DNA from 4 places in the Dechloromonas sp. A34 genome. Region 4 is predicted to be linked to each of the others. Evidence: predicted binding sites of a transcription regulator. Region 4 holds the regulator's gene; each other region holds the start of a gene.
What was found. Region 4 encodes sigma-54, which starts transcription at its own class of promoters, with help from an activator protein. Its sites were predicted from a motif close to TGGCACGCTTNCTGCTNA; they were not measured.
Positions count from the first base shown of each region.

Region 1: a site for sigma-54 is predicted at 2,946-2,963, ahead of glnA (type I glutamate--ammonia ligase). Genes of this name have one in related genera too.
Region 2: a site for sigma-54 is predicted at 3,626-3,643, ahead of NQE15_RS04680 (hydrogenase small subunit). Genes of this name have one in related genera too.
Region 3: a site for sigma-54 is predicted at 2,308-2,325, ahead of NQE15_RS09045 (dinitrogenase iron-molybdenum cofactor biosynthesis protein). Genes of this name have one in related genera too.

Region 1 is NZ_CP102486.1:833,039-838,959, reverse strand. Features, by position in the region: gene NQE15_RS04195 (efflux RND transporter permease subunit) at 1-818, shown strand, start outside; gene NQE15_RS04190 (DUF4124 domain-containing protein) at 900-1,346, opposite strand; gene glnA (type I glutamate--ammonia ligase) at 1,458-2,873, opposite strand; gene NQE15_RS04180 (cation diffusion facilitator family transporter) at 3,061-4,233, opposite strand; gene NQE15_RS04175 (rhodanese-like domain-containing protein) at 4,281-4,733, shown strand; gene nadA (quinolinate synthase NadA) at 4,777-5,874, shown strand; gene NQE15_RS04165 (endonuclease/exonuclease/phosphatase family protein) at 5,881-5,921, shown strand, end outside.
Region 2 is NZ_CP102486.1:931,412-937,332, forward strand. Features, by position in the region: gene NQE15_RS04665 (nickel-dependent hydrogenase large subunit) at 1-150, opposite strand, end outside; gene hybB (Ni/Fe-hydrogenase cytochrome b subunit) at 172-1,326, opposite strand; gene hybA (hydrogenase 2 operon protein HybA) at 1,328-2,362, opposite strand; gene NQE15_RS04680 (hydrogenase small subunit) at 2,364-3,548, opposite strand; gene hypF (carbamoyltransferase HypF) at 3,758-5,921, opposite strand, start outside.
Region 3 is NZ_CP102486.1:1,789,125-1,795,045, reverse strand. Features, by position in the region: gene NQE15_RS09050 (sigma-54-dependent Fis family transcriptional regulator) at 1-1,521, shown strand, start outside; gene NQE15_RS09045 (dinitrogenase iron-molybdenum cofactor biosynthesis protein) at 1,535-2,269, opposite strand; gene NQE15_RS09040 (SirB2 family protein) at 2,441-2,821, opposite strand; gene NQE15_RS09035 (hypothetical protein) at 2,818-4,107, opposite strand; gene NQE15_RS09030 (DUF2249 domain-containing protein) at 4,126-4,353, opposite strand; gene NQE15_RS09025 (hemerythrin domain-containing protein) at 4,350-4,796, opposite strand; gene NQE15_RS09020 (MBL fold metallo-hydrolase) at 4,877-5,620, opposite strand; gene NQE15_RS09015 (chemotaxis protein) at 5,639-5,921, opposite strand, start outside.
Region 4 is NZ_CP102486.1:4,710,730-4,716,650, forward strand. Features, by position in the region: gene NQE15_RS23460 (adenylate/guanylate cyclase domain-containing protein) at 1-594, shown strand, start outside; gene hprK (HPr(Ser) kinase/phosphatase) at 653-1,585, opposite strand; gene ptsN (PTS IIA-like nitrogen regulatory protein PtsN) at 1,595-2,041, opposite strand; gene hpf (ribosome hibernation-promoting factor, HPF/YfiA family) at 2,097-2,420, opposite strand; gene NQE15_RS23480 (RNA polymerase factor sigma-54) at 2,435-3,904, opposite strand; gene lptB (LPS export ABC transporter ATP-binding protein) at 3,933-4,667, opposite strand; gene recX (recombination regulator RecX) at 4,664-5,095, opposite strand; gene recA (recombinase RecA) at 5,088-5,921, opposite strand, start outside.

The DNA of each region.
Region 1 (5,921 bases), 880 kb from region 4:
TCCGCGAAGGCGAGAAGACCATCGATGTCGTGCTGCGCGGCGACCGCGAGGAGCGGGCGCATCTCAGCGCGCTGCCCGATCTGGCGGTCCCGACTCACAGTGGCAAGAGCGTGCCGCTGAGCCAGATCGGCCGCTTCAAGCACGGCTTCGAGCCAGGCCTGATCTGGCGGCGCGATCGCCTGCCGACCATCACCGTGCGCGGCAATCTGTATGGCAAGACCCAGCCGGCCGCCATCGTCGATCGCCTCGCCCCCGAAATCGGCGCCATCCAGGCTGCCTTGCCGACCGGCTACCGGATCGTTACCGGCGGCTCGGTCGAAGAATCGGCCAAGGGCTCGAGCTCGGTGATGGCAGGCATTCCGATCTTCCTGCTGGTCGTCGTCACCGTCCTGATGATCCAGCTGCAGAGCCTGTCGCGGGTGGTCATGGTGCTGCTCACGGCACCGCTCGGGATTATCGGCATCGCGTTGTTCCTGCTCGTCTTCCGCCAGCCTTTCGGCTTCATGGCCCTGCTCGGCAGCATTGCGCTGTTCGGCATGATCATGCGCAACTCGGTGATCCTGGTCGACCAGATCGAACAGGACATCGCCGCCGGCAAGCCGCGGCGGGAAGCCATTGTCGAATCGACCGTGCGCCGCTTCCGGCCCATCGTGCTGACCGCGGCGGCGGCCGTGCTGGCCATGATCCCATTGTCGCGCAACGATTTCTTCGGACCGATGGCGGTCGCCATCATGGGTGGCCTGATCGTCGCCACCGCCTTCACCCTGCTCTTCCTGCCGGCCCTCTACGCCGCCTGGTACAAGGTGAAAGCCAGTTGATAGCTATTAGTCGCTAGTTTTTGGCAAAAGCAAAGGGCGCCGTGGCGCCCTCAAACTCTACTAACAACTAATGACTAGCAACTAACGCAGATTGCCCAGTTCTTTCTGGATCGCCTGGATGTTGCGCTCGTGTTGTCCGACACGGTCACGATAGGGCGCCAGGCGCTCAGGGCTGCCACGCAGGGCTTCCTGTTCCGCAAAATCCTTGCGCGCCTGTTCCAGACTACGCTGCTCGCCTGCCAGTTCCTGCTCGAGGATGTGGCGGCGATCGCCATCGCGTGCCCGCTGCGTATCTTCCTGAACCCTCGGGAAACCTGAAGGCGTCGGATTGGCCACTGCTCCGGCCGGCCTGGCCCGGGGAGCCGGCACACTGGTTTCCGGACTGCTGACGACCGCCCTGCAATTCTTGTCGACGCGCGCATTGGAAATCAGCGTCCCCCCATTGGCGTCGATGCATTTGTAAATGGTCTGTGCCGTAGCCGGCATGGCCAGCGCGGCAAGCAGCAAGACAAAGGCGTTGCGAGTCATCGTGATCAATCCTTGTAACCGGTTCAGTGTACTGGGTTAACGGCCAGCCAGCCAAAAGGTGAACAAAAAAAGGGCGGGAAAACCCGCCCTTTTTTGACTGACGCTCTGTGATCAGCAGGAGTAGTACAGATCGAATTCCACCGGATGGGTGGTCATGCGGATCTTGTTCACTTCTTCCATCTTCAAGGCGATGAAGGCATCGATCCAGTCGTTGGAGAAGACACCGCCACGGGTCAGGAATTCGCGATCCTTATCCAGGTTGGCCAAGGCTTCTTCCAGCGAGGCACAGACAGTCGGGATCAGCGCGTCTTCTTCCGGCGGCAGATCATACAAGTTCTTGTCAGCCGGGTCGCCCGGGTGGATCTTGTTCTGAATGCCGTCCAGACCAGCCATCAGCAGGGCCGAGAAGCACAGGTACGGATTGGCAATCGGATCCGGGAAGCGGGTCTCGATACGACGAGCCTTGGTCGAGGCGACGTACGGAATGCGGATGGAAGCCGAACGGTTCTTGGCGGAGTAGGCCAGCTTGACCGGGGCTTCGTAGTGCGGGACCAGACGCTTGTAGGAGTTGGTACCCGGGTTGGTGATGGCGTTCAGGGCCTTGGCGTGCTTGATGATGCCGCCGATGTAGAAGAGGGCGGTTTCGGACAGGCCGGCATAGCCGTCACCGGCAAACAGGTTCTTGCCGTCCTTCCAGATCGACTGGTGCACGTGCATGCCCGAACCGTTGTCGCCAACGATCGGCTTCGGCATGAAGGTCGCGGTCTTGCCGTACTGATGGGCCACATTGTGCACCACGTACTTCAGCTGCTGGGTTTGGTCAGCGCGCTTGACCAGAGTGTTGAACACGGTGCCAATTTCGCATTGGCCGGCGTTCGCCACTTCGTGGTGATGAACTTCAACCGGGCAGCCGATGGCTTCCAGGGTCAGGACCATGGCGGAACGGATGTCGTGCAGGCTGTCGACCGGGGGAACTGGGAAGTAGCCGCCCTTGACGCCCGGACGGTGGCCGGTGGCGCCGCTACCTTCGTTCTTTTCACCGGAATTCCAGGCCGCTTCGGCGGAATGGATCTTCAGGTGGCAGCCCGACATGTCGACATTCCACTCGACGCCGTCGAAGATGAAGAATTCGGGTTCCGGACCGAAGTAGGCGGTGTCGCCGACGCCGGAGGACTTCAGGTAGGCTTCGGCGCGCTTGGCGATGGAGCGCGGGTCGCGGTCGTAGCCACGACCGTCGGCGGGATCGACGACGTCACAGGTCAGGACGACGGTGGTTTCGTCGAAGAACGGATCGATGTAGGCGGTGGCCGGATCCGGATTCAGCTGCATGTCGGAGGCTTGAATGCCCTTCCAGCCGGCGATGGAGGAGCCGTCGAAGGCGTGGCCGTTTTCGAACTTGTCTTCGCTGAAAGCGGAGACCGGCACGGTGACGTGCTGCTCTTTGCCACGGGTGTCGGTAAAGCGGAAATCGACGAACTTGGCGTCGTTTTCCTTGATCAGATTGATTACGTCTTGCGGGGTTGCCATGAGCGTAGGTCTCCTAAGAAAACAAGTTGCCGGTTGGTCCGGCGACAATAAAAATTTCGTAACGCGCTGGGTTTAGCAGAAAGCATGCCAAAGGCCGACGACTTAACTTTGTATTTTGCCACAAGGAGATGCGGGATTTGGCAAGATTTTCCAGCACCAATATAGTGCAAAACCACCCAAGCACGCACTAATGTGGTGCAACCAGACAATTCAGAGATACTGCACGGATGGCTGGGTGCGACTTCAGGCGCTCGGCCACTTTCAGCTCGGCCCGACGCAAGGCGTCACCATTCGCGAAAAAGGCGTGATCGAGGAAAACCTCGATTTCAACGCCGCCGTTCAGATAGTGAAGCACCACCTTCTCCGGCGTCGGTAATTCCGAGAGCACCGGTGTCAGTTCCTTGAGCAGGGCGTCGCGGCCGGGCAAGCGAAAGACCGCCACATCGGGATCGAGGTCATCTTCGGGATCGATATGGACCAACACATCGAGCACCGCGGGATGCTCGCGCAGGACGCGGGCGCGCGCCGACTCGGCGATGCGGTGCCCTTCCGAGACGCTGATCCGCGCATCGACCTGAACATGCGCATCGACCAGAACCTGATGGGCCATGCGCCGGGTCCGCAACTGATGCAGGTCGATCACCCCCGGCGTCGCCAGCAGGCTCTTGCGGATCGCCTCAACCTGCGTCGCATCAAGCCCGGTGTCGATCAGTTCCTTGATCGCCCCCCAGGCCAACTGGGCGCCCATGCGCAAAATCATGAAACCCATCAGCGCCGCCGCCAGCAGGTCGAGGAAGGACCAGCCGAGCAGCGCGCCGCCGATCCCGACCACGACGACCAGGGCCGAAGCCGCGTCGGCGCGGGTGTGCAGTGCATTGGCCGTCAGCAACTGGGAACGCTGGCGTTCGGCGACCCGGATCAGATAGCGATACAGGCCTTCCTTGGCAATTACCGTCGCCACGGCGGCCCAAAACGCCGAGAACTCGACCGCGGGCAAGACCTCGATGTGCTGCAGACGCAGGCCGGACTGCCAGAGGATGCCGCCGCCGATCAGGGTCAGCGAGGCGCCGAGAACCAGCGTCGCCGCCGTTTCGACCCGGGCATGGCCATAGGGATGCTGTTGGTCGGCGGGATGTGCGCTCTGCCGACTGGCGTAGATCACCAGGAAATCGGAGAGCAGGTCGGAGAACGAATGCACGCCATGGGCGACCAGCGACTGCGAATGGGCCAGCCAGCCGATGATGATCTGAGCCACCGTCAATACCAGGTTGACCACCACGCTGACCCAGGTCGCGCGCTGCGCCTCGGCCGCGCGCTCGGCCGGCGACGCCGGTATCTGCTGGGGATGTCCGCTTTCCATGAGCTCTGCCCTATACTGGTGGGCCCTGATTCTAGCAGCCATTCATTATGGGAAAGCTTACCGAAATCCTCACCCTGGCCCAGGCCCGTGGCCGTGCTCTGGAACGCCCCTACAAGGGCGAACTGACGCCGCAGGAGGCCGCGGAGTTGCTCCGCCTGGCTCCCGGCGCCAAAATCGTCGATGTCCGGACCCGGGCCGAATGGGACTGGGTGGGCCGCGTCCCGAATGCCGTCGAGATCGAATGGAACCAGTACCCGGGCGGCGTCCGTAACCCGAACTTCGTCGCCGAACTGCAACGCCAGGTCGATCCTCAAGCGCTGGTCATGTTTCTCTGCCGCAGCGGCGCGCGGTCGATCGCCGCGGCCACCACCGCGACCGAAGCCGGTTACAGCGACTGCTACAACATCCTCGAAGGTTTCGAAGGTGACAAGGACGCCCAGGGCCAGCGCAACAAGATCGGCGGCTGGCGTCATGCCGGCCTGCCCTGGCATCAGGGATAATCGGAACCATCGGGCCGCAGCGCCCGTCTTTCAGAGTAACAACATGCAAACCGCCACCATCGCCTTCGACCCCTTCAACACGCTTTCCGACGAAGCCTGCCAAGAGCGGATTCGTGTCGCCCGCGCCAAGCTCGGCAAGCAGGCCGTCATTCTTTGCCACCACTACCAGCGCGCCGACATCTACCAACATGCCGACCTGACCGGCGATTCGCTGAAGCTCTCCAAGCTGGCTTCGCAGACCGATTCGGAATTCGTCATCTTCTGCGGCGTGCACTTCATGGCCGAAGTCGCCGACATCATGACCGCCCCGCACCAGAAGGCCATCCTGCCCGACCTCGCGGCCGGCTGCTCGATGGCGGACATGGCCAACCTGGCCAAGGTCGAACGTTGCTGGCGCGAGCTGAACGAGGTGCTGAATGCCGAGGAAGAAGTCACCCCGGTCACCTACATCAATTCGGCGGCCGACCTGAAAGCCTTCTGCGGCGGGCACGGCGGTATCGTCTGCACCTCGTCGAATGCCGGCACCATCGCCAAGTGGGCCTTCGAACGCCGGCCCAAGGTGCTGTTTTTCCCCGACCAGCATCTCGGCCGGTGGACCGGCCACAACATGGGCATCACGATGGACGAGATGGTGGTCTGGGACCCCGATCTCGAACTCGGCGGCCTGACTCCGGCGCAAATCAAGAAAGCCAAAATCCTGCTCTGGAAGGGCCACTGCTCGGTGCACCAGATGTTCCAGAAATCGCACATCGACGCCTTCCGCGCCAAGTACCCGGAGGGCAAAGTCATCGCCCACCCGGAATGCAATTTCGAGGTCTGCGCCGCCTCCGACTACGTCGGCTCGACCGAACACATCGTCAAGACCATCAAGGAAGGGCCGGCCGGCACGCGTTGGCTGGTCGGCACCGAACTCAACCTGGTCGACCGCCTGGCCAAGGAAGTGCTGCCGCAGGGCAAGATCGTCCAGTTCATGGCGACCACCGTCTGCATGTGCTCGACGATGCAACGCATCGATCCACAGCATCTGGCATGGACGCTGGAAAACCTGGTCGAGGGCAAGGTGGTCAATCAAATCAGCGTGCCGGAACACGAGGCCAAACTCGCCAAGCTGGCGCTCGACCGCATGCTGGCGATTTCCTGACCGGCCATGAACAAGCCCGCCCTGCATGTCACGACCTTCAACATTCA
Region 2 (5,921 bases), 980 kb from region 4:
CGGGTCGCGGCCGATCAGGATGTTCTCGACGCCGCGCCACATCTGGCCGGAGGCCCAGGCCTTCTTGACGCGGCCGCCGTCCACTTCGACGTCGACGCGCAGGTGGCCCTCGATGCGGGTGACCGGGTCAATGGTGACTCGTTTGGACATGTTTTTCTCCTATCCCTGAATTCAGTGGGCGGCTTCTTCGCGCGGCAGCACGGGGAAGCGGCGGGTGATGATGATGTAGCCGAGGACCTCGGTGGCGAACATGCCGAGGGTGACCAGCATTTCGGCGATGCTCGGGAAGTAGTTCCAGCCCGGACCGGTGTCGTAACCGATCAGGAAGCCGTTGACGCGCAGGAAGACGCCGCCGAGCATGATCGCGACACCGGCCAGGAACAGCCGGGCCGGATTGCGCCGGGCGTCTGCCGAGCCGATCAGCGCAAAGGGCAGTGCAAAGAGGATCATCTCGATCCAGAAGACCAGCGCTTCCAGGCTCGGACTGAAGGCATGGCCCAGCGCGCCGCGTACGACGAGGTCGGCGATGCGGACTACCAGATAGACGGCCAGGATGCCGAGCATGATCTTGGCCATCGGCTGCAGCAGGTGCACTTCGATCTGCCGGCGGTAGGCCGAGGAGGCGACACAGGATTCGAAGAGCACGACGCCGTAACCGATGACGATGGCGGTCAGCAGGTAGAGCAGCGGCACGACCGGCGTCTGCCACAGCGGATTGACCTGGCTGCCCATGACAACCAGCATGGTGCCCAGCGAGGACTGGTGCATCATCGGCAGCAGGGTGCCGAGGGCGATGAAGAAGAACAGTGCCTTGTTCAACTTCTTCTTGGCATCGCGCAGGCCCCACTTCTCCATGAACACCGGCGAGAACTCGATCCACATCACCAGCACGTAGGCCGTAATGCAGACCGCCACCTCGAACATTACCGAGTTCGGGTTGGCGTAGGTCGGCCACAGGATGTGCCAGAAATTCCAGTAGCGGCCGAGGTCGAAAAGCACCCCGATGCCGGCCAGCGTATAGCCGAACAGGCTGGCCAGCAGCGCCGGCCGGACCAGTGGGTGGTATTCGCCCTTGTTGAAAATGTAGACCAGCATGGCGACCGAGAAACCGCCGCAGGCGAAGGCCGAGCCGATGACGACATCGAAGACGACCCAGATGCCCCACGGGTAACCATCGTTGAGGTTGGTTACGGCGCCCAGTCCGAAGATGAAGCGGGTGATCAGGATGGCGATCATTACAGCGATCAGGATCCCGCAGACGAAAGTGGCAGTGTTGAACAGCTTGCCGCCGACCGGCGCCGGTACTGCATGTTGATGGCTGCTCATCTCATTCCCCTCCTTGCGCCGGTTCGTCGTCGGGCACCACGTTGCGCCGGGCCACCCAGGTCAGCCCGGCGAGCACGGCAATCGGCATGAGCAGGCCGCCATACAGCGTGTGCTGGATGGTTTCCGAGGTCGCGGCCGAGGAGCGCGGCGGCAGATTGGGCATGCCGAGCTTCTCGAAATTGACCGCCGAGAGCTTGAGCACCTGGGTGCCGCCGTACTCGGTTTCGCCATAGACGTGATTGATGTAGTTGCCGACCTGGGCTTCGTAGCCCTGGTCGAGCGGCCCCTTCCATTTGGCGGCATCTTCCGGGGTTTCGCCTTTGGCCGGCAGGCGACCGCGCGGTACCGTTGTCCACGCGCCGGGCTTCAGCGCCAGGCGGCGCTTGGCCTCGGCCAGCAGGTCCTCGGTGCGGCCGAACAGCGTCGCCCCGGTCGGGCAGACCTCGGCGCAGGCCGAGTAGTGGCCGTCCTTGGCGCGGTGCCGGCACAACTCGCACTTGCCGATCTTGCCGGTCGGCGAATCGTACTGGTACTTGGGAATGCCGAACGGGCAGGCGGCGACGCAGTAACGGCAGCCGATGCAGGCATCGGCGTCGTAGCCGACGACGCCGGTCACCGGGTCTTTCTGCATGGCCGAGACCGGGCAGGCCGAAACGCAGGACGGGTCGGCGCAGTGCATGCACGAGGTCTTCATGAAGGAGAAGCCGTTTTCTTCGGCGTCCTTGGCCTGCATCGTGCCGTTGCGGTACATCTTGATCAGGTTGAAGGTGTGGCCCGAGGTGTCGAGCGGGGTGTCCCACAACTTGTCCATGGCCGTGAACTCGGCCGGGTTGTCGTTGGCCCGCTTGCAGGCCGCGACACAGGCCTGACAACCGACGCAGAGGGTTGCGTCGTAGAGCAGGCCGAGGCCTTCCGGCGGGCGTTGCAAGGTGTCGCGGGCGCCGGCCGTTTCCGGGACGACGGCAGCGGCCGCCACGGCCCCACCGGCCAGGCAGCCCTTGAGGAAGTTGCGCCGCGAGTTTTTGTCGGGTGTCATCTCAGACCTCCGTCGATTCGCTGGCCTTGCTGCCGTCCTTCTTGGCCTTCTCCAGTTCCTCGGCCTGGTGCGACAGGCCGAGATTCTTCGTCACCATCACCCCGGCGCCGGCTGCGGCACCGGCTACGGCGGCCAGCACAGCGGCGGCGCCGAGCGAGGCGCCGATGCCCTTTTCCTCGACGATGCGGGGCAGGAAGGCGCTGGGTTCGATATTCTTCATCTTGGACAGGGCGTGGATCGGCTTGGCGAAACCGATGCCCTGCTCGGTGCAGCCGATGCAGGGATGGCCGCAGGCCACCGGCCAGGTGCCGGCGCCGGCGTCGCCGAACATGATGACCGAGCAGTTGGCGTAGGTTTCCGGGCCCTTGCAGCCCAGCTTGTAGAGGCAGTGGCCCTTGCGGTGGCCCTCGTCGCCGAATTCCATGGCGAAGCGGCCGGCGTCGAAGTGGGCGCGGCGCTCGCAGTTTTCGTGGATCAGCCGCGAGTAGGCGAACTTCGGGCGGCCTAGGTGATCGACCGCCGGCAGCGCGCCGAAGGTCAGGAAGTGCACCACCGTCGACAGGAAGTTGTAGGGGTTGGGCGGGCAGCCGGGAATGGTTACCACCGGCTTGCCGAGCACCTGGCCGACGCTGGAGGCGCCGGTCGGATTGGGATCGGTCGATGGCATGCCGCCCCAGGAGGCGCAGGAGCCGATGGCGATCACCGCCGCGGCGTCGGCGGCGCATTCCTTGAGCAATTCGATGGCCGTCTTGCCGCCGATCTTGCAATAGATGCCGCCGTCGCGGGTCGGAATCGCCCCTTCGACGACCAGGATGTACTTGCCCTTGTGTTGCTCCATCGCCGATTTGCGCGCCGCCTCGACCTGATGGCCGGCCGCGGCAAACAGCGTCTCGTGGTAGTCGAGCGAAATGACGTCGAGGATCAGCTTTTCCAGCGTCGGATGCTCGGCGCGCAGCATCGATTCGGTGCACCCGGTGCATTCCTGGAAGTGCAGCCAGATGACGCTCGGCCGCTGTTTGGTCGCCACCGCTTCGGCGACGGCCGCGTCGGCACCCTGCGGTAGGCCCAGGGTGGTCGCCAGGGCGGCGCAGAATTGCAGAAACTCGCGGCGCGTCATCGACAGACGCTCCGCGGCCGCCAGGATGCGCGGATCACTCTCCAGCGAGATCAGTTGTTGCTTGGCCATTTCTCCTCCGTTTTCCTCTGATGTCGGGCGTTGGCCGACCAGGTCTCTCTATTGGGGAGTTGGCGTTTTTTCTAATATTAGCAACTAGCGAGCCAGAAACGATTGTTGTTTATATCCAGCAGCTTAGAGAGATTTCTGGGGAAAAGTGGCGCGTCGGATTGGAATCTGACTTTCCATTTTTGGCAAATAATGGAAAGTTGCTTGCCAGCCTAAGAACTAGGGATTCGGGCTGGCCTGGCGTGCGACCCAGGCCTGGCCCAGGGCCAGGCCGCCATCGTTGGCCGGGCCTGCCGGGCTTCGAGCAGGGTTAGGCCGGCGCTTTCGAGCGGCCGCCGGAGGGCGGCCATCAATATCGCGTTCATCGCGCAGCCGCCGCCGACGGCGATCTGCGTCAGGTTTTCGCGATGAGCGGCGTCAATCAGCCATTCGGCCAGTCCGGCAGCCAGCGTGGCATGGAACTGGGCGGCGCCGAGGGCGGTGTCCTGGCAGGTCAGCAGGCCGGTGAGCAGCGCCGTGAAGTCGAGAACAGCTCCTTTGTCCACTATCTGGTAGCCGCCGGGCAATGGCGCGGTCGGTCCGTGGCGGGCGGCCAGGCCTTCCAGTTCCATCGCCGCCTGGCCTTCGTAGTGCGCCAGGTCGCTGACCCCTAGCAGGCCGGCGGCGGCGTCGAACCAGCGGCCGAGGCTGCTGGTATGCGGGCTGCGCAGCTGGCGCTCGAGCATCAGCAGCAGAGGCGTCGCCTCGCGTTCGGGATAATGCTGTTTCAACCAGCCTCCGACCCGGTAATCCATCCCCGCGCCATGCAGGGCCGATACCGCCATCCGCCAGGGTTCGCGGGCGGCGCGATCGCCGCCGGGCAGGGCCAGGGTTTTCAGGTGGCCGAGGCGCTGGCAGTCGGCCCCCTCGACGCGCAGCAGTTCGCCGCCCCACAGGCCGCCGTCCGGCCCGAGGCCGACGCCGTCGATGGCCAGGCCGAGCACCGGCTCGGCGATCTGGTGTTCGGCGCAGATCGCCGCAATATGGGCATGATGGTGGGCAACCGCCAGCGCCGGGACGCCGAGCTCGGTTGCCAGGCGCAAGGCCAGTTGCGTCGAGGCGTAATCGGGGTGGAGGTCGTGGGCGATCAGTTCGGGCCTGACGTCGAGGATGCTCAGCAGGTGACCGACCGTTTCTTCGAGAAAGCCGATGGCCGCCGCATTGTCGAGGCCGCCGACGTGCTGCGAGAGGAAGGCTTCGCGATCCTTCAGCACGCACACCGTGTTCTTTAGATGGCCGCCCAGCGCCAGCACGCGCGGCCCGCCCCGGGCCAGCGCAATCGGCACCGGCACGTAGCCGCGGGCTCGCCGGATCAGGGCTGGCCCGGCGCGGACCACCGAGTCGTCGCAGCGCACGACAATCTCGCGGTCGTGCACCAGGAAAGCGTCGGCGATACCAGCCAGGCGTTCGAGCGCCTCGTCGTTGGCGATGACCAGCGGTTCGCCATGCGGGTTGGCGCTGGTCATGACCAGCAGTAGGTCGCTGGGGGCCGCGAGCCAGTCGGTGCCGGCCGGCTGGCCGGCGGCTTCGTGCCAGAGCAGGAGGTGGAGCGGCGTCGTCGGCAGCATGGCGCCGAGCCAGGCCAAGCCGGGGGCTACGTCGGGCAGTTCGGCGTCGGCCTTGGAGCACAGTACGATGGGTGCGGCGCTGCTCTGCAACAGGGCCTGTTCCGTCGGGCCGACCTGCGCGAAGTCGACGAGCGAGGCGGCGTTCAGCGCCATCACCGCGAAGGGCTTTTCCTCGCGTTGCTTGCGTTCGCGCAGTTCGGCGACGGCGGCCGCATTGCGGGCATCGCAGGCGAGATGGAATCCGCCCAGCCCCTTGATCGCAACGATGCTGCCGGCGCGCAGCCGGCGCAGGCTTTCAGCGATCGGATCGCCGGCGATGGGGGCGCCGCCCGCATCGAGCAGGCTCAGTTGCGGGCCGCAAGCCGGGCAGCAGGTGGTTTCGGCATGAAACCGGCGGTCGGCCGGCGCCTGGTATTCAGCGGCGCACGGCGCGCACAGCGGAAAGCTCGCCAGGCTGGTTTGCGCCCGGTCGTAAGGAATGCTTCGGCTGACCGTAAAGCGCGGACCGCAGTGCGTACAGGTCGTGAAGGCGTAGCGCCAGCGGCGGTTGTGCGGGGTGCAGAGGTCGGCGATGCAGTCCGGGCAGAGCGCGGCGTCGGGGCCGATGGCGGTCGTCACGTCGCCGGCAATGCTCTCCAGGATGGCGAAGCCCTGCTCACCGACCTCGGTGTCGACCGACTCGATGCCGTCGATGCGGGCCAGCGGCGGTGCTTCCTTGGGCAGGCGGGCGAGAAACTCGCCCAGTCGGTTGCCGCCGATGGCGATGCTG
Region 3 (5,921 bases), 1.8 Mb from region 4:
GAACACTTTCTGGAAAACAACGGCTTCCTGACCTGCTGCGCCAGCCCGATCTTCGGGCCGGACGGCCGTCTGATAGGCGTCCTCGACATCTCCGGCGACTACCGCAACCAGCAACGCCACACCCTGGGACTGGTCCGCTTCTCGTCGTTGATCGTCGAAAAACGCTTGTTCGAGTCGATCCACGCCCGCGACATCCTGATCTGCTTCCACAGCCGCCCCGACTACCTGGGCAGCCCCAAGGAAGGCCTCGCCGCCGTATCGCCGGACGGCCAGGTGCTGGCCATCAACCGCAACGGAACCGAGATCCTCGGCATCCGCCAGGTCGATGCCGTGCGCCGCGATTTCTCGATGGTCTTCGAGAGCAACCTGTCGGCCCTGGTCGACCGCCAGCGCAACAACGCCCAGGCGAGTTGTGAAATCAATGTCAATGGCCGTGCCATCCACGTCCAGTTGCGCGGCCAGTTGCCGCCCCAGGTTATCGCCGGCCGCGTGTACGACGAATTGCCGGCCGTGCGCAGCGCCCGCCGGCCCGAGGCCGCCGCCGTTTCCGGCCCGACGCTGGAAACAATGAATACCGGCGACGCCCGCCTGCAAGCGGCGATCGACCGTTCGCGCCGCATTCTCGGCCGCGACATCCCGATCCTGATCCAGGGCGAATCCGGCGCCGGCAAGGAGATGTTCGCCAAGGCTTTCCACAACAGCGGCCCGCGCCAGAGCGGACCCTTCGTCGCCCTGAACTGCGCCTCGATTCCCGAAACCCTGATCGAATCCGAACTCTTCGGCTATCAGGGCGGCGCCTTCACCGGCGCCCGCAAGGAAGGTGCCCCCGGCAAGATTCAACAGGCCCACGGCGGCACCCTCTTCCTCGACGAAATCGGCGACATGCCGCTCAACCTGCAGGCCCGGCTGTTGCGCGTGCTGCAGGAACGCTGCGTGACGCCGCTCGGCAGCACGCGGGCCATCCAGGTCGACATCTCGCTGGTCTGCGCCACCCACCGCCGCCTGCGCGAGGAAGTGGCGCGCGGCACCTTCCGCGAGGATCTCTATTACCGTCTGAACGGCATGTGCGTCACGCTGCCCGCCTTGCGCGAACGCACCGACATCCGCCAGATGGTCGCCAAGATCGCCGCAGCCGAAACTGCATCCCGGACAGCGGTCCGTTTTTCGGAAGGCGCCCTGCAGGCCATCGAGAACTACGCCTGGCCGGGCAATATCCGCCAGTTGTTCAACGCCATCCGGGTCGCCATCGCGCTGCTCGATGACGACGAAACCCTGATCACCGAAAGCCACCTGCCGGAAGAGTTGTTCGAGAGCACACCGCTGGCCGCAGCCGGCAGCACCCTCTCGCCCTTCGACCCGTGGGCCCCGGCGGCACCTGAAAACAACGTCGGCAGCCTGGAAGAAATCGGCCGCCAGGCCGCACTGCGCACGCTGGAAGCCGCTGGCGGCAACATCTCGGCCGCCGCCCGCCAGTTGGGGATCAGCCGCAACACGCTGTATCGGAAGCTGGGGCGCCTTTAAAGGCGCCCCTCCCCTACTCTTCCTCGGTCTCGGCGCTGTAGAGCCGCAGACGCTTGTCGGCGCTGACGCCGAGGATTTTTGCCAGCCATGGCGGCGGCGACTCGACCAGGGCCTGCTGGAAGCGCTGCACGACTTCGCTCGCCGGCCCGCCGTTGGGCAGCTTGATCGGGAAGATGTCGGCGCGGATGACCTTGGCCGCCGCCGGACCGCCGATCGAGACAACGTACAGGACATGGCAGTCGGCGATCAACTGACAGCGGAACAGGTTCTTGTCTTCGGCAAAGTCGGCCTCCAGCGCGCTGCGGATGCCGATCAGCCGGCTTTCGGTGGCCGACACCTGGTACACCAGATAACGCAGGCAGGAACCGAAATGGCCGTTCAGGGCATCGCCGCTGTCGGAGGCGATGGCGATGCGCAGCGAACCCGGGATGTCGCCCTCGTCGTAGTGCTGCACTTGCGGCAGGTTTTCATCACCCTCGATTTCGCCCCACAGGATGCGGACCGCCAGTTTCATGGCATCCAGGCCGATGCCCATATCCTCGTCATCCTCTTCGCCGTCGAGGCTGCCAAGGCCGGTTTTCAGGTTGGTGACCGTGATGCCGCGCAGATTCTCGGTATCGATCTCGTCGCCGAGATGGCTCTGCAACAAGGCAATCAACCTGACCAAAGTCACATTGGGCATGGCGCGGGCAGCCAGGGCGACGCGCAGGGCGGCCTCCTGGGTAATCGGTACGGCTCTCTGTTCCATTGGGAATCTCCTTGGCCTGTCGTTGGGGGTGGGCTGTCTATGCAGTTACAATGCCAGCCGCCAAAACACGGCATTAACCAATTGTTTTAATTGAAATCAGGTGAATTTCCCGCAGTCCACCCAAACACCATCTTGTCGAGTATTCGACAATTCACCGGGCCGCCGAGGCGGCTAGGCAAACGGAAGCGGGTTCCGGGTCAGCGCCACGCTGACGATGTAGGCGTAGGCCAGCAGGGCCAGCACGAAATAGCCGGCGCGAGACTCTCGGGTCTTGCCGCGCTTGAGGGCCATGGTCCCGAGCAGGATGTAGGCGAGCAGCCCACCGAGCTTGGCGGTCAGCCAGCCCTGGACGAAAGGATACTGGCCGCTGAGCCAGGCCATGCTCAAGGCGCTGCCGAGCAGCAGCGTATCGACGACATGCGGCACGACCCGGGCCAGCCGGTGCTGGCGCAGCGGCGATTCGCGCAGCATCCACCAACCACGCAGACAGAAGCCGAGGCCGCTCAGCACGACACAGGTGATGTGCAGGTGTTTCAGCGCCAGGTAGCTCATGGTGTGGCGAGTTTGGCGGCGATCACGTCCAGGTGCAGCCGGTAGCGCCGGGCGGCACCGAACAGGTTCCACCACAGCCAGCCGCCGGCCAGCGCAAAGGCCAGCCCTGCTGGCCGGGCCAGCCACTCGGGCAGCAGCACGGCCGCCAGCAGCAGCCCGCAGGCGGCGACGTAAGCCAGCATCTGGCGATGCATGTCGCGATCGCCGAGTATCTTGTTCATGGCCGGGGCCGGCACCTTGGCCTGCCCACTGCTCTGGAGATGCATCCAGGCCAGGAAAGGAACGATCTTGTAGAGCATGCCGATAATGAAGGCGATGAAGCCGCCGGCGATCAGCAGAATGCCGACGAATAGCGGCCAGCCTTCCAGTTCGGCGGCGCCCGGCCACAGCGCCGCGATCAGCAGCATGCTCAGGGCGACGATGCTCGACAGCAGGCCAAGCTGCCAGTAGCGGTGGGTGGCATCGGAACGCGCCCGTCGCCGTTGCGACTGCAGGCGCAGGGTCAGCCCGGCGAAGCCGATGCCGACCACCGCCGCCAGGCCCTGGGTGAGGCGGACCAGCCCCGGCCAGTCGGCGAAGACGGCGAGGCTCCACAGCAGCAGCAGCCCGAGCATGACGACCGGAAACCACCAGCTCGGCCGCGCCGGGTAGCCCGAGGTCAGCTGGAACATCGGGACCACGACATAGGAAATCGAGGCGAGCAGGACGCCGGCCCAGGCACCCAGCCCCCAGCCGGCGTGAAGGTCGGTGAGCGCCACCAGCGGCAGCGACCAGCCATGGGCAAGGCCCAACGCGAGCACGACGCCGAGGCCGACAACACCGGTCAGTCCCAGCCAGGCGAGCTTGAGGCCGCGGATGGTCGGGCTGGTCGATGGGACACGGAGCAGCGACCAACTGCTGGCCGCCAGATAACACACCACGCTCAGGCCAAGCAGCAGCGCGGCGGCACTCAGCAAGACTGGCTGCGCAAAGTAGAAGCCACCGGCGAGCAACAGCGCACCGAGGCTGAGGCCGGGATGGACCACCGCCGCCAGCATCAACGGCCGCGCCAGATTGGCGCCGGCAACGACGGGCAGGATCTGGATCAGCGCCCCGAGCATGACCTGCAGCATGAAGCCAATGGTCAATAGATGGGTCGCTGCCAGCGTGCCGGGCATCCAGCGCGAGGAGAACAGTGCCGGCCCCTCGTAGGCAATGAGCAGGCCGGCCAGCACGATGAACAGCGGCGCGGTCAGGAAGAAGCGCAGCGGTGCCGCCAGCGGCGGGGCCTTCTCGAAGGACAGCATGGCCTGCATCGGAGGGAGTTAGCGCGAGATCAGGATCTCGAAGGTGCCGTCGGGCTGCAATTCGGTCTCGTAGTGATGTCCGTTCTGGCGCAGCACCTTGTACAGTGGATGCGGCTCGCGAAACAGCAGCAGCAGCATTTTTTCGCCTTCCTGGAGGGTATCGAGCATTTCCATGGTTCGGGTGAAGGGCTCGGGCGGCTCCATGTAGCGGGCATCGACGACGTGTGGGGTTTTGGCGTGGGTCATGATTCGGCAAGTTCCGTTTCGAGATGGGCGAGCACGTCCGGCAGTTCGGCCGCCAGATGCTGGTCGCACATCGGGTAGAGGATGTTTTCTTCTTTCATGTTGTGCTGCTGCATCATGATCAGCAGGGTATCGGCCTGCCCGAGATAGTCGTCGGCGCTGCCGGCGTTCAGGGCTTCGGCGGCATCGTCGAGCAGGGCGCGCATCTGTTCGTGCTCGAGGCGCATGACCTGGGTCGGCCCCATGCTCATGCCGGTCTTCGCTTCGAAGGTCGGAAACAGCGTCTTCTCCTCGCAGTCGAAGTGGGCCAGCACGGCTGTCCGGAAGTGGCCGAAGGCGGCACGGGCAGCCTCCAGATTGTTTTTGGCCATGGCCTGCTCGGCTTCGGCAAAGAGATCATCGCAATGGCGATGGTCGTTGGTCATGAAACTGCGGATGGTGGTCATGGCTCACTCGCTGCTGGGGATGGGGCAATTCTCGGGGCACCCGAGCGGCCGAACCTTGACCCCAATCAATTCTCGACAAATCAGGCGTTGACCACACCGCCGACCTGGATTTCGTCAAACCAGTTGATGAAACGCTGGACGTCGGCCCCGCGGTAGATCGCCCCATGCTGCGGGCAAAGCATGTCGATATCGAGATGTGCGACGCGCTCGCACCAGCGGCGCTTGGCCTCGTTGGAACCCATCCAACGCTTGTGGAAGGCTTCGGCGTGGCGGATATGGGCATCGAAATTCTCGACGAACAGGCCATCCTGGCCGGGTGGCAGCAGCGCCGCCCCGACATCGCCGGAGAACAGGATTTTGGCGACCTTGTCATAGAGGTGGAAGTTACCCGAGGAATGCAGGTAGTGGGCGGGCACGGCTTTCAGGATCAGGCCGGCCAGCGCGATGTCCATACCCTCGTCGGGAATGGCGACCAGGGTCTCAGCGGTACCACCGAAGTGCGGTATGAAGCCACTCCACAGCCAACTGACGTAGCAGCGCATGGCCGGATTGAATTCCAGCCACAACGCCAGTGACGAAACCGTGTCCGGATCCTGGTGCGAGGCGAAGATGCCGGCCAATGCCGAGGGATCGAACTCGGCCGAGAGGGCCGAAAATACCGCCGGAAAGATTTCTGCACCGCCGGGATCGAGCAGCAAGCCCTGGTCGCCATAGGCCACCAGATACTCGTTGGTATCGATCAGGTAGTTCGGTTTTTCCGGGTCGCGGACGATGGCAACCCATTTGTGGCCGCCGTCCTGAAAAATGGTCTTGGTAGTCTTCACGAATTCTTTCTTTGAGTATCAGCTACCGGCAAAAAATGGCGAACGGCGCAGTGATTCGAGCGCCGCGCGGATTTCCTCGACGACCTCGTCGAACTCGCCGGAAACCTGAGACAGCGCAGCGGCATGGCTCTGCCCGTAAGCCGCCTCGATCTTGGCCGACTTGGCCAGGACACCGCCCAGCTCAACCATCTGGAAGGCATCTTCCAGCGCGCGCTTGAGTTGCCGGCGCAAACGGCCGAGCTGCTGCGCATGTTCCTCATCGGCCCGGCTACGACGCTGGCGCACGGCGATCAGGGCCGGT
Region 4 (5,921 bases):
GTCACGGAAGATGGGGACAAGTTCACCGGCGAGGTCGTCACCAATGCCGCCCGTATTGCCGGCATCGCCCGCCGCGACCAGATCCTTGCCAGCTCTGCGCTGACCGCCGAATTGCCGGAATCCGGTATCGTTTCGGTTCGTCCGATGCCCGAGTTGGGCAGCATTCCAGAAAATGGAAACTCGCTGAATCTGCTCCAGATTCACTGGACCACCCACGAAGTCGGCGGCCAACCCCATTCGGCCTTCGGGCCAGCATCGCACCCGCCACCGGTTGAGCGTCTCTGCGTCCGCTATCACGGCAAAGCCTTCCTGCTCGACGAAAAAACCCCGGCGCTCTCCCTGGGCCGCGATCTCGGCAACAAGCTGGTGATCGAGGACCGCAAGGCCTCCCGCCAGCACGCCCGTATCGAGAAACGGGCCGACGGTTATTTTCTCGTCGACACCAGCACCAACGGCTGCTTTGTCACCATCTCGGGACGCCAGGAAGTCATGGTCCGGCGTCACGAATTAGCGCTTGAAAGCAGCGGCCGAATCTGCTTCGGCGGTTCGGGTAACGACCCGAGCACCGACGGCGCCGACTTCGAACACTTGTAGTAACTGGAAAACGGCCATCCGCGGATGGCCGGCCGGCAGCGGTGCTATCGCCGCCCGATTATTCGTCGTCCAGCATCATGCGCTGCTGGCGGTCCATGAAATCCTGCATGCTGTCGATGCCGCGTAATTGCAGAATGGTATTGCGCACTGCAGCCTCCAGCAGAACGGCCAGATTGCGGCCGGCAGCGACCGGAATTACGACCTTGCGAATCGGCACGCCGAGCACTTCCTGGGTCTGGGCATCGAGCGGTAAACGGGGTGCATCGCCTGCAGCAACCGTCTTCTGCAAATGGACGATCAGTTTCAGCCGCATTTTTCGGCGCGAAGCAGTTTCACCAAAGATGGTACGGATATTGAGCAGCCCGAGACCGCGTACCTCGAGGAAATCCCGCAACATGCCGGGACACCGGCCATCAATCGTCGCTGGTGCTATGCGCGCCATTTCGACGACATCATCAGCCACCAGGCCATGGCCGCGGGAGATCAGTTCAAGGGCAAGCTCGGATTTGCCGACGCCGGAATCGCCGGTGATCAGAACGCCCATGCCCAGCACATCCATGAAGACGCCATGTAGGTTGACGGTGTCTGCCAGGCGAGCCGAGAGGTAGATGCGCAGCAGGTCGATCACCGCCGAGCAAGGCTTGGGCGAGAGAATCAGGGGGGTACCGGACTGCGTACACGCATCCGTCACCAGATCGGGAGGAACCAGTCCGTCGGCAACGATGACCGCGGGTGGCTGGGCGCTGAGCAAGTCGGTGAACATCTGGCCGAAACGCCGCTCACCGATGCGCTCAGCCCACTCGTACTCGGCAAAGCCAAGGACTTGCAGGCGCTCGGGATGAATGATGTTGATATGGCCGACAACATCTGCCCCGTAATTGTTCGAAAGCTTGATCTCGATCCGGCGTTCGGTCTGTTGGCCGATCACCCAGCTCAACAGCAGCTTTTCGCGGTTATCGTCGTAGAGCTGGGTCAGACTGATATGGCGCACGAGCGTTGATCAGGACTGAAAGAGCGCGACGACGGACGCCGGGTCCGGGGCGGCCTGCAGTGCATCGCGGAAGGCGCGATCGGCAAAACGCTGGGCCAGCTCGGAGAGAATCTGAAGATGCTCTTCGGTGGCCTGTTCGGGCACCAGAAGGACAAAGAGCAGATTGACCGGGCGGCCATCGGGTGAATCGAAAGGGACCGGAGTCGCCAGGCGCAGGAAGGCACCGGCCGCATTTTTCAGACCCTTGATCCGGCCATGAGGAATGGCAATGCCCTGACCAAGTCCGGTCGAGCCGAGTTTCTCACGGGCAAACAGGCTGTCGAATATAACCGAGCGCGCCAAGCCGAGATGCGACTCGAAGAGCTGGCCGGCCTGTTCAAAGACCCGTTTCTTGCTGCTGGCCTCAAAGTCGAGAAGCACCTGCGAGGCCGACAGAATGTTGCTTAGAGGGTTCATAAGGGGAAGGGGTAAAGCAAGGGGCCGCAGCTACAGCGCTGCGGCCGATCGGCGCTTATTCAGCAACGTCGAGCGCAGGCTTTTCACCGCGATGGTGATCCTGCACTTTTTGCTTGTATTTGAGAACCTGGCGATCCAGCTTGTCGAACATGGCGTCGATGGCGGCATAGAGATCGTCGCCGGATTCTTCGACATGCATGTCCTTGCCGGGCACATGGACGGTAACTTCGGCCTTCTGTTTGAGTTTCTCGACAGACAGGACGACGCTCACACCGGTTACCTTGTCAAAATGGCGAACCACGGGATCCAGCTTGTTTTCCACGTACTCGCGCAAGGCGGGGGTAACTTCGATGTGGTGACCAGCGATCTGCAGATTCATGTTTTCTCCTCTCTCTACAGGGTCTTGCGTAAATTGACCGGCGGGATGTTGAGCGACTCGCGGTATTTGGCTACCGTGCGTCGGGCGACAACGATTCCCTGCTGGCCTAGTATTTCGGATAATTGACTATCCGACAAGGGCTTCTTGCCGTCCTCGGCTCCGATCAACTGCTTGATCAGAGCGCGGATGGCGGTGGCGGAACAAGCTCCGCCGGTGTCGGTAGCAACATGGCTACCGAAGAAGTATTTCAGCTCAAAAATGCCCCGCGGCGTCGCCATGTATTTCTGGCTGGTGACGCGGGAGACGGTCGATTCATGCAGGCCGAGAATGTCGGCGATTTCGCGCAACACCAGCGGCCGCATGGCGACTTCGCCATGCTCGAAAAACTGGCGCTGGCGATCGACGATGGCCTGGGTTACGCGGTGGATGGTCTCGAAGCGCTGCTGGACGTTCTTGATCAACCAGCGGGCCTCCTGCAACTGGCCGGTCAGGTTGCCATTGCCCCGGCGCTGGCGGGAGAGTATCTCGGCATACAGGCGGTTGATGCGCAGGCGGGGATAGGCATCCGGATTGATGTAGGCCGTCCACTTGTTCTTGAGCTTTTTGACGATGACGTCAGGCGTAATGTAGCGCGCCTCGACCTGGGCAAAACCGGCCCCCGGCCGCGGATTCAGACGAGTGATCAGAGCGTGCGCCGCGCGCAGCGCCTCGTCGTCGCAGCCGGTCAGGCGGCGAATCTTGACGAAATCCCGGGCGGCCAGCAACTCGAGGTGCTTTTCGACGATGGCCAGGGCCAACGGCTGTTCGGCACAGGGCTGCAGGGCCTTGAGTTGCAGGGCCAGGCATTCCTGCGGGCTGCGCGCGCCAATCCCGGTCGGATCGAAGTGCTGGATATGATGCAGGGCGATTTCGAGCTCTTCGAGCTCGATCTCGTATTCCGGCGGCAGAGTTTCAAGAAGTTCCAGCAAGGAAGCCGACAGGTAGCCGTCATCGTCGAGGGCTTCGATCAGGAAGCGGACCAGGGCACGATCGCGCTCGGTCAGCTGGGTCATGCCCAGTTGCCAGCCGAGATGATCGCGCAGGCTGATGGTGCCGGCATGAATGTCCTGGGCATCGCTATCGTCGTCCTCGTCGCGCCCGGCACCGGTAAAGGTCCCAGCATCCGAGCTCCAGCGATCGTCGTCGACATCGGAGGGGGCTGATGGCACATCCATTTCACGGTCGTCGCGGGCATCGCGCTCTTCGCGTTCGACCTTCTGTTCGCGCTCACCTTCGCTGGTCTGCGGCGAGTCGAACTGCTGAGCCGCGGTAAAGGTCTCGCTGCCACCGTCGTCGTCGCGCTCCAGCATCGGATTTTCGAGCAGATAGCGTTCGATTTCCTGCTGCATTTCCACCGTCGACAGCTGTAGCAGCTTGATCGACTGCTGCAACTGGGGGGTCAGCGCCAGATGCTGGGATAGTTTGAGTTGGAGGGCAGGTTTCATCGGTTGGGATAGGGGCGCTGCTTAACGGTCAGAGCTTGAAATGCTCGCCGAGATAAACCTTGCGGACGCTTTCATTCTCCACGATTTCGTTCGGCCGTCCAGCGGCGAGTACGCGGCCAGCGTTAATAATGTACGCATGGTCGCAAATACCGAGGGTCTCGCGGACGTTGTGGTCAGTGATCAGCACACCGATACCGCGCTCCTTGAGGAAGCGGATGATTTTCTGAATTTCCAGGACGGCGATCGGGTCGACGCCGGCAAAGGGTTCGTCGAGCAGAATGAAGCGAGGATTGGTGGCCAGCGCCCGGGCGATTTCGACCCGCCGCCGCTCACCGCCGGAGAGTGCGGCGGCGTTGACGTGGCGGACATGGCCGATATGCAGTTCGCCGAGCAGACCCTCGAGGCGGTCATTGACTTCCTCTTCGGGCAACTTGAGCAGTTCGAGGATGGCCCGGATGTTTTCCTCGACATTGAGCTTGCGGAAGACCGAGGCCTCCTGCGGCAAGTAGGAAAGACCCTGCCTGGCCCGGCTGTGCATCGGCAGATGGGTCAGCCGGGCATCGTCGATATAGACCTCGCCGCCATCGGCCGGCACCAGGCCGACAATCATGTAGAAGCAGGTGGTTTTGCCGGCCCCGTTCGGTCCGAGCAGGCCGACAACCTCGCCGGCGGCGACCTCGAACGAAACGTCCTCGACCACGGTGCGCGCCTTGTAGCGCTTTTTCAGGTTATGGGCCGAGAGCTTGGAGATCGGGGCGTTCATTGGCTGGCTCCGCGCATGACCCGGCGGATGGCATCGCCCGAGAAGCCGCGGTATTGCAGAAAGCGCATCTGCTTGGCCCGCTCTTCCGGGGTCTGCGGCAACTGGCCAAATTTCTTGGCCCACACCGACTGGCAGCGCTCGCCCTCGTCACCGCCTTCGGGCAGGGCGGCGGCGATGTCGTCGTCACCGACCCCGGTCTGCCGCAACTCCTGTTTCAGCCGCGCATTACCGTAACGGCCGGCACGGGCCACGACGCGTTGCCGGGCAAAGCGGTGGTCGGAGAGCAGATTCTGGGCTTGCAGGGTGTCGAGCACGGCCGCGAGCTGCTCTTCCGACTCGGCGGCGCCAGCGAGTTTGGCCTTCAACTCGGCCCGGCTGTGTTCGCGCCGGGTCAAGAGTTTCAGGGCACGAACGCGCAAATCAGACATCAGCCTTGGCAGCCTTGACCGGCTTGATGACGTTGGTGCTGGCGGCCTCGCGGATGCCGGCCTCGATTTCCTGGGCGATTTCCGGATGGCTGCGCAGGAATTCTCGGGCGTTGTCCTTGCCCTGGCCGATTTTCTCGCCCTTGTAGGCATACCAGGCGCCGGATTTCTCGACCAGCTTGTGGGCGACACCCATTTCGACGATTTCGCCGTGGCGGGAAATACCTTCGCCGTACAGAATGTCAAAAATGGCTTCGCGGAACGGTGGCGAGACCTTGTTCTTGACGACCTTGACCTTGGTTTCGCTGCCGATGACTTCATCGCCCTTCTTGATCGAGCCGATGCGGCGGATATCGAGGCGCACGGAAGCGTAGAACTTCAGCGCATTGCCACCGGTCGTCGTTTCCGGCGAACCGAACATGACTCCGATCTTCATCCGGATCTGGTTGATGAAGACGACCAGGGTGTTGGTCTTCTTGATGTTGGCGGTCAGCTTGCGCAGGGCCTGGCTCATCAGCCTGGCGTGCAGGCCGACCATCTGGTCGCCCATTTCGCCTTCGATTTCGGCACGTGGGGTGAGGGCGGCGACCGAGTCGATGACGATGATGTCGACCGAACCGGAGCGGACCAGCATGTCCGAGATTTCGAGGGCCTGTTCGCCGGTATCCGGCTGCGAGATCAGCAGGTCGCCGACATTGACGCCGAGCTTTTGCGCATATTGCGGATCGAGGGCGTGTTCGGCATCGATGAAGGCGGCGACGCCACCGAGTTTCTGCATTTCGGCGATAACCTGCAGACAGAGCGTGGTCTTGCCCGAGGATTCCGGTCC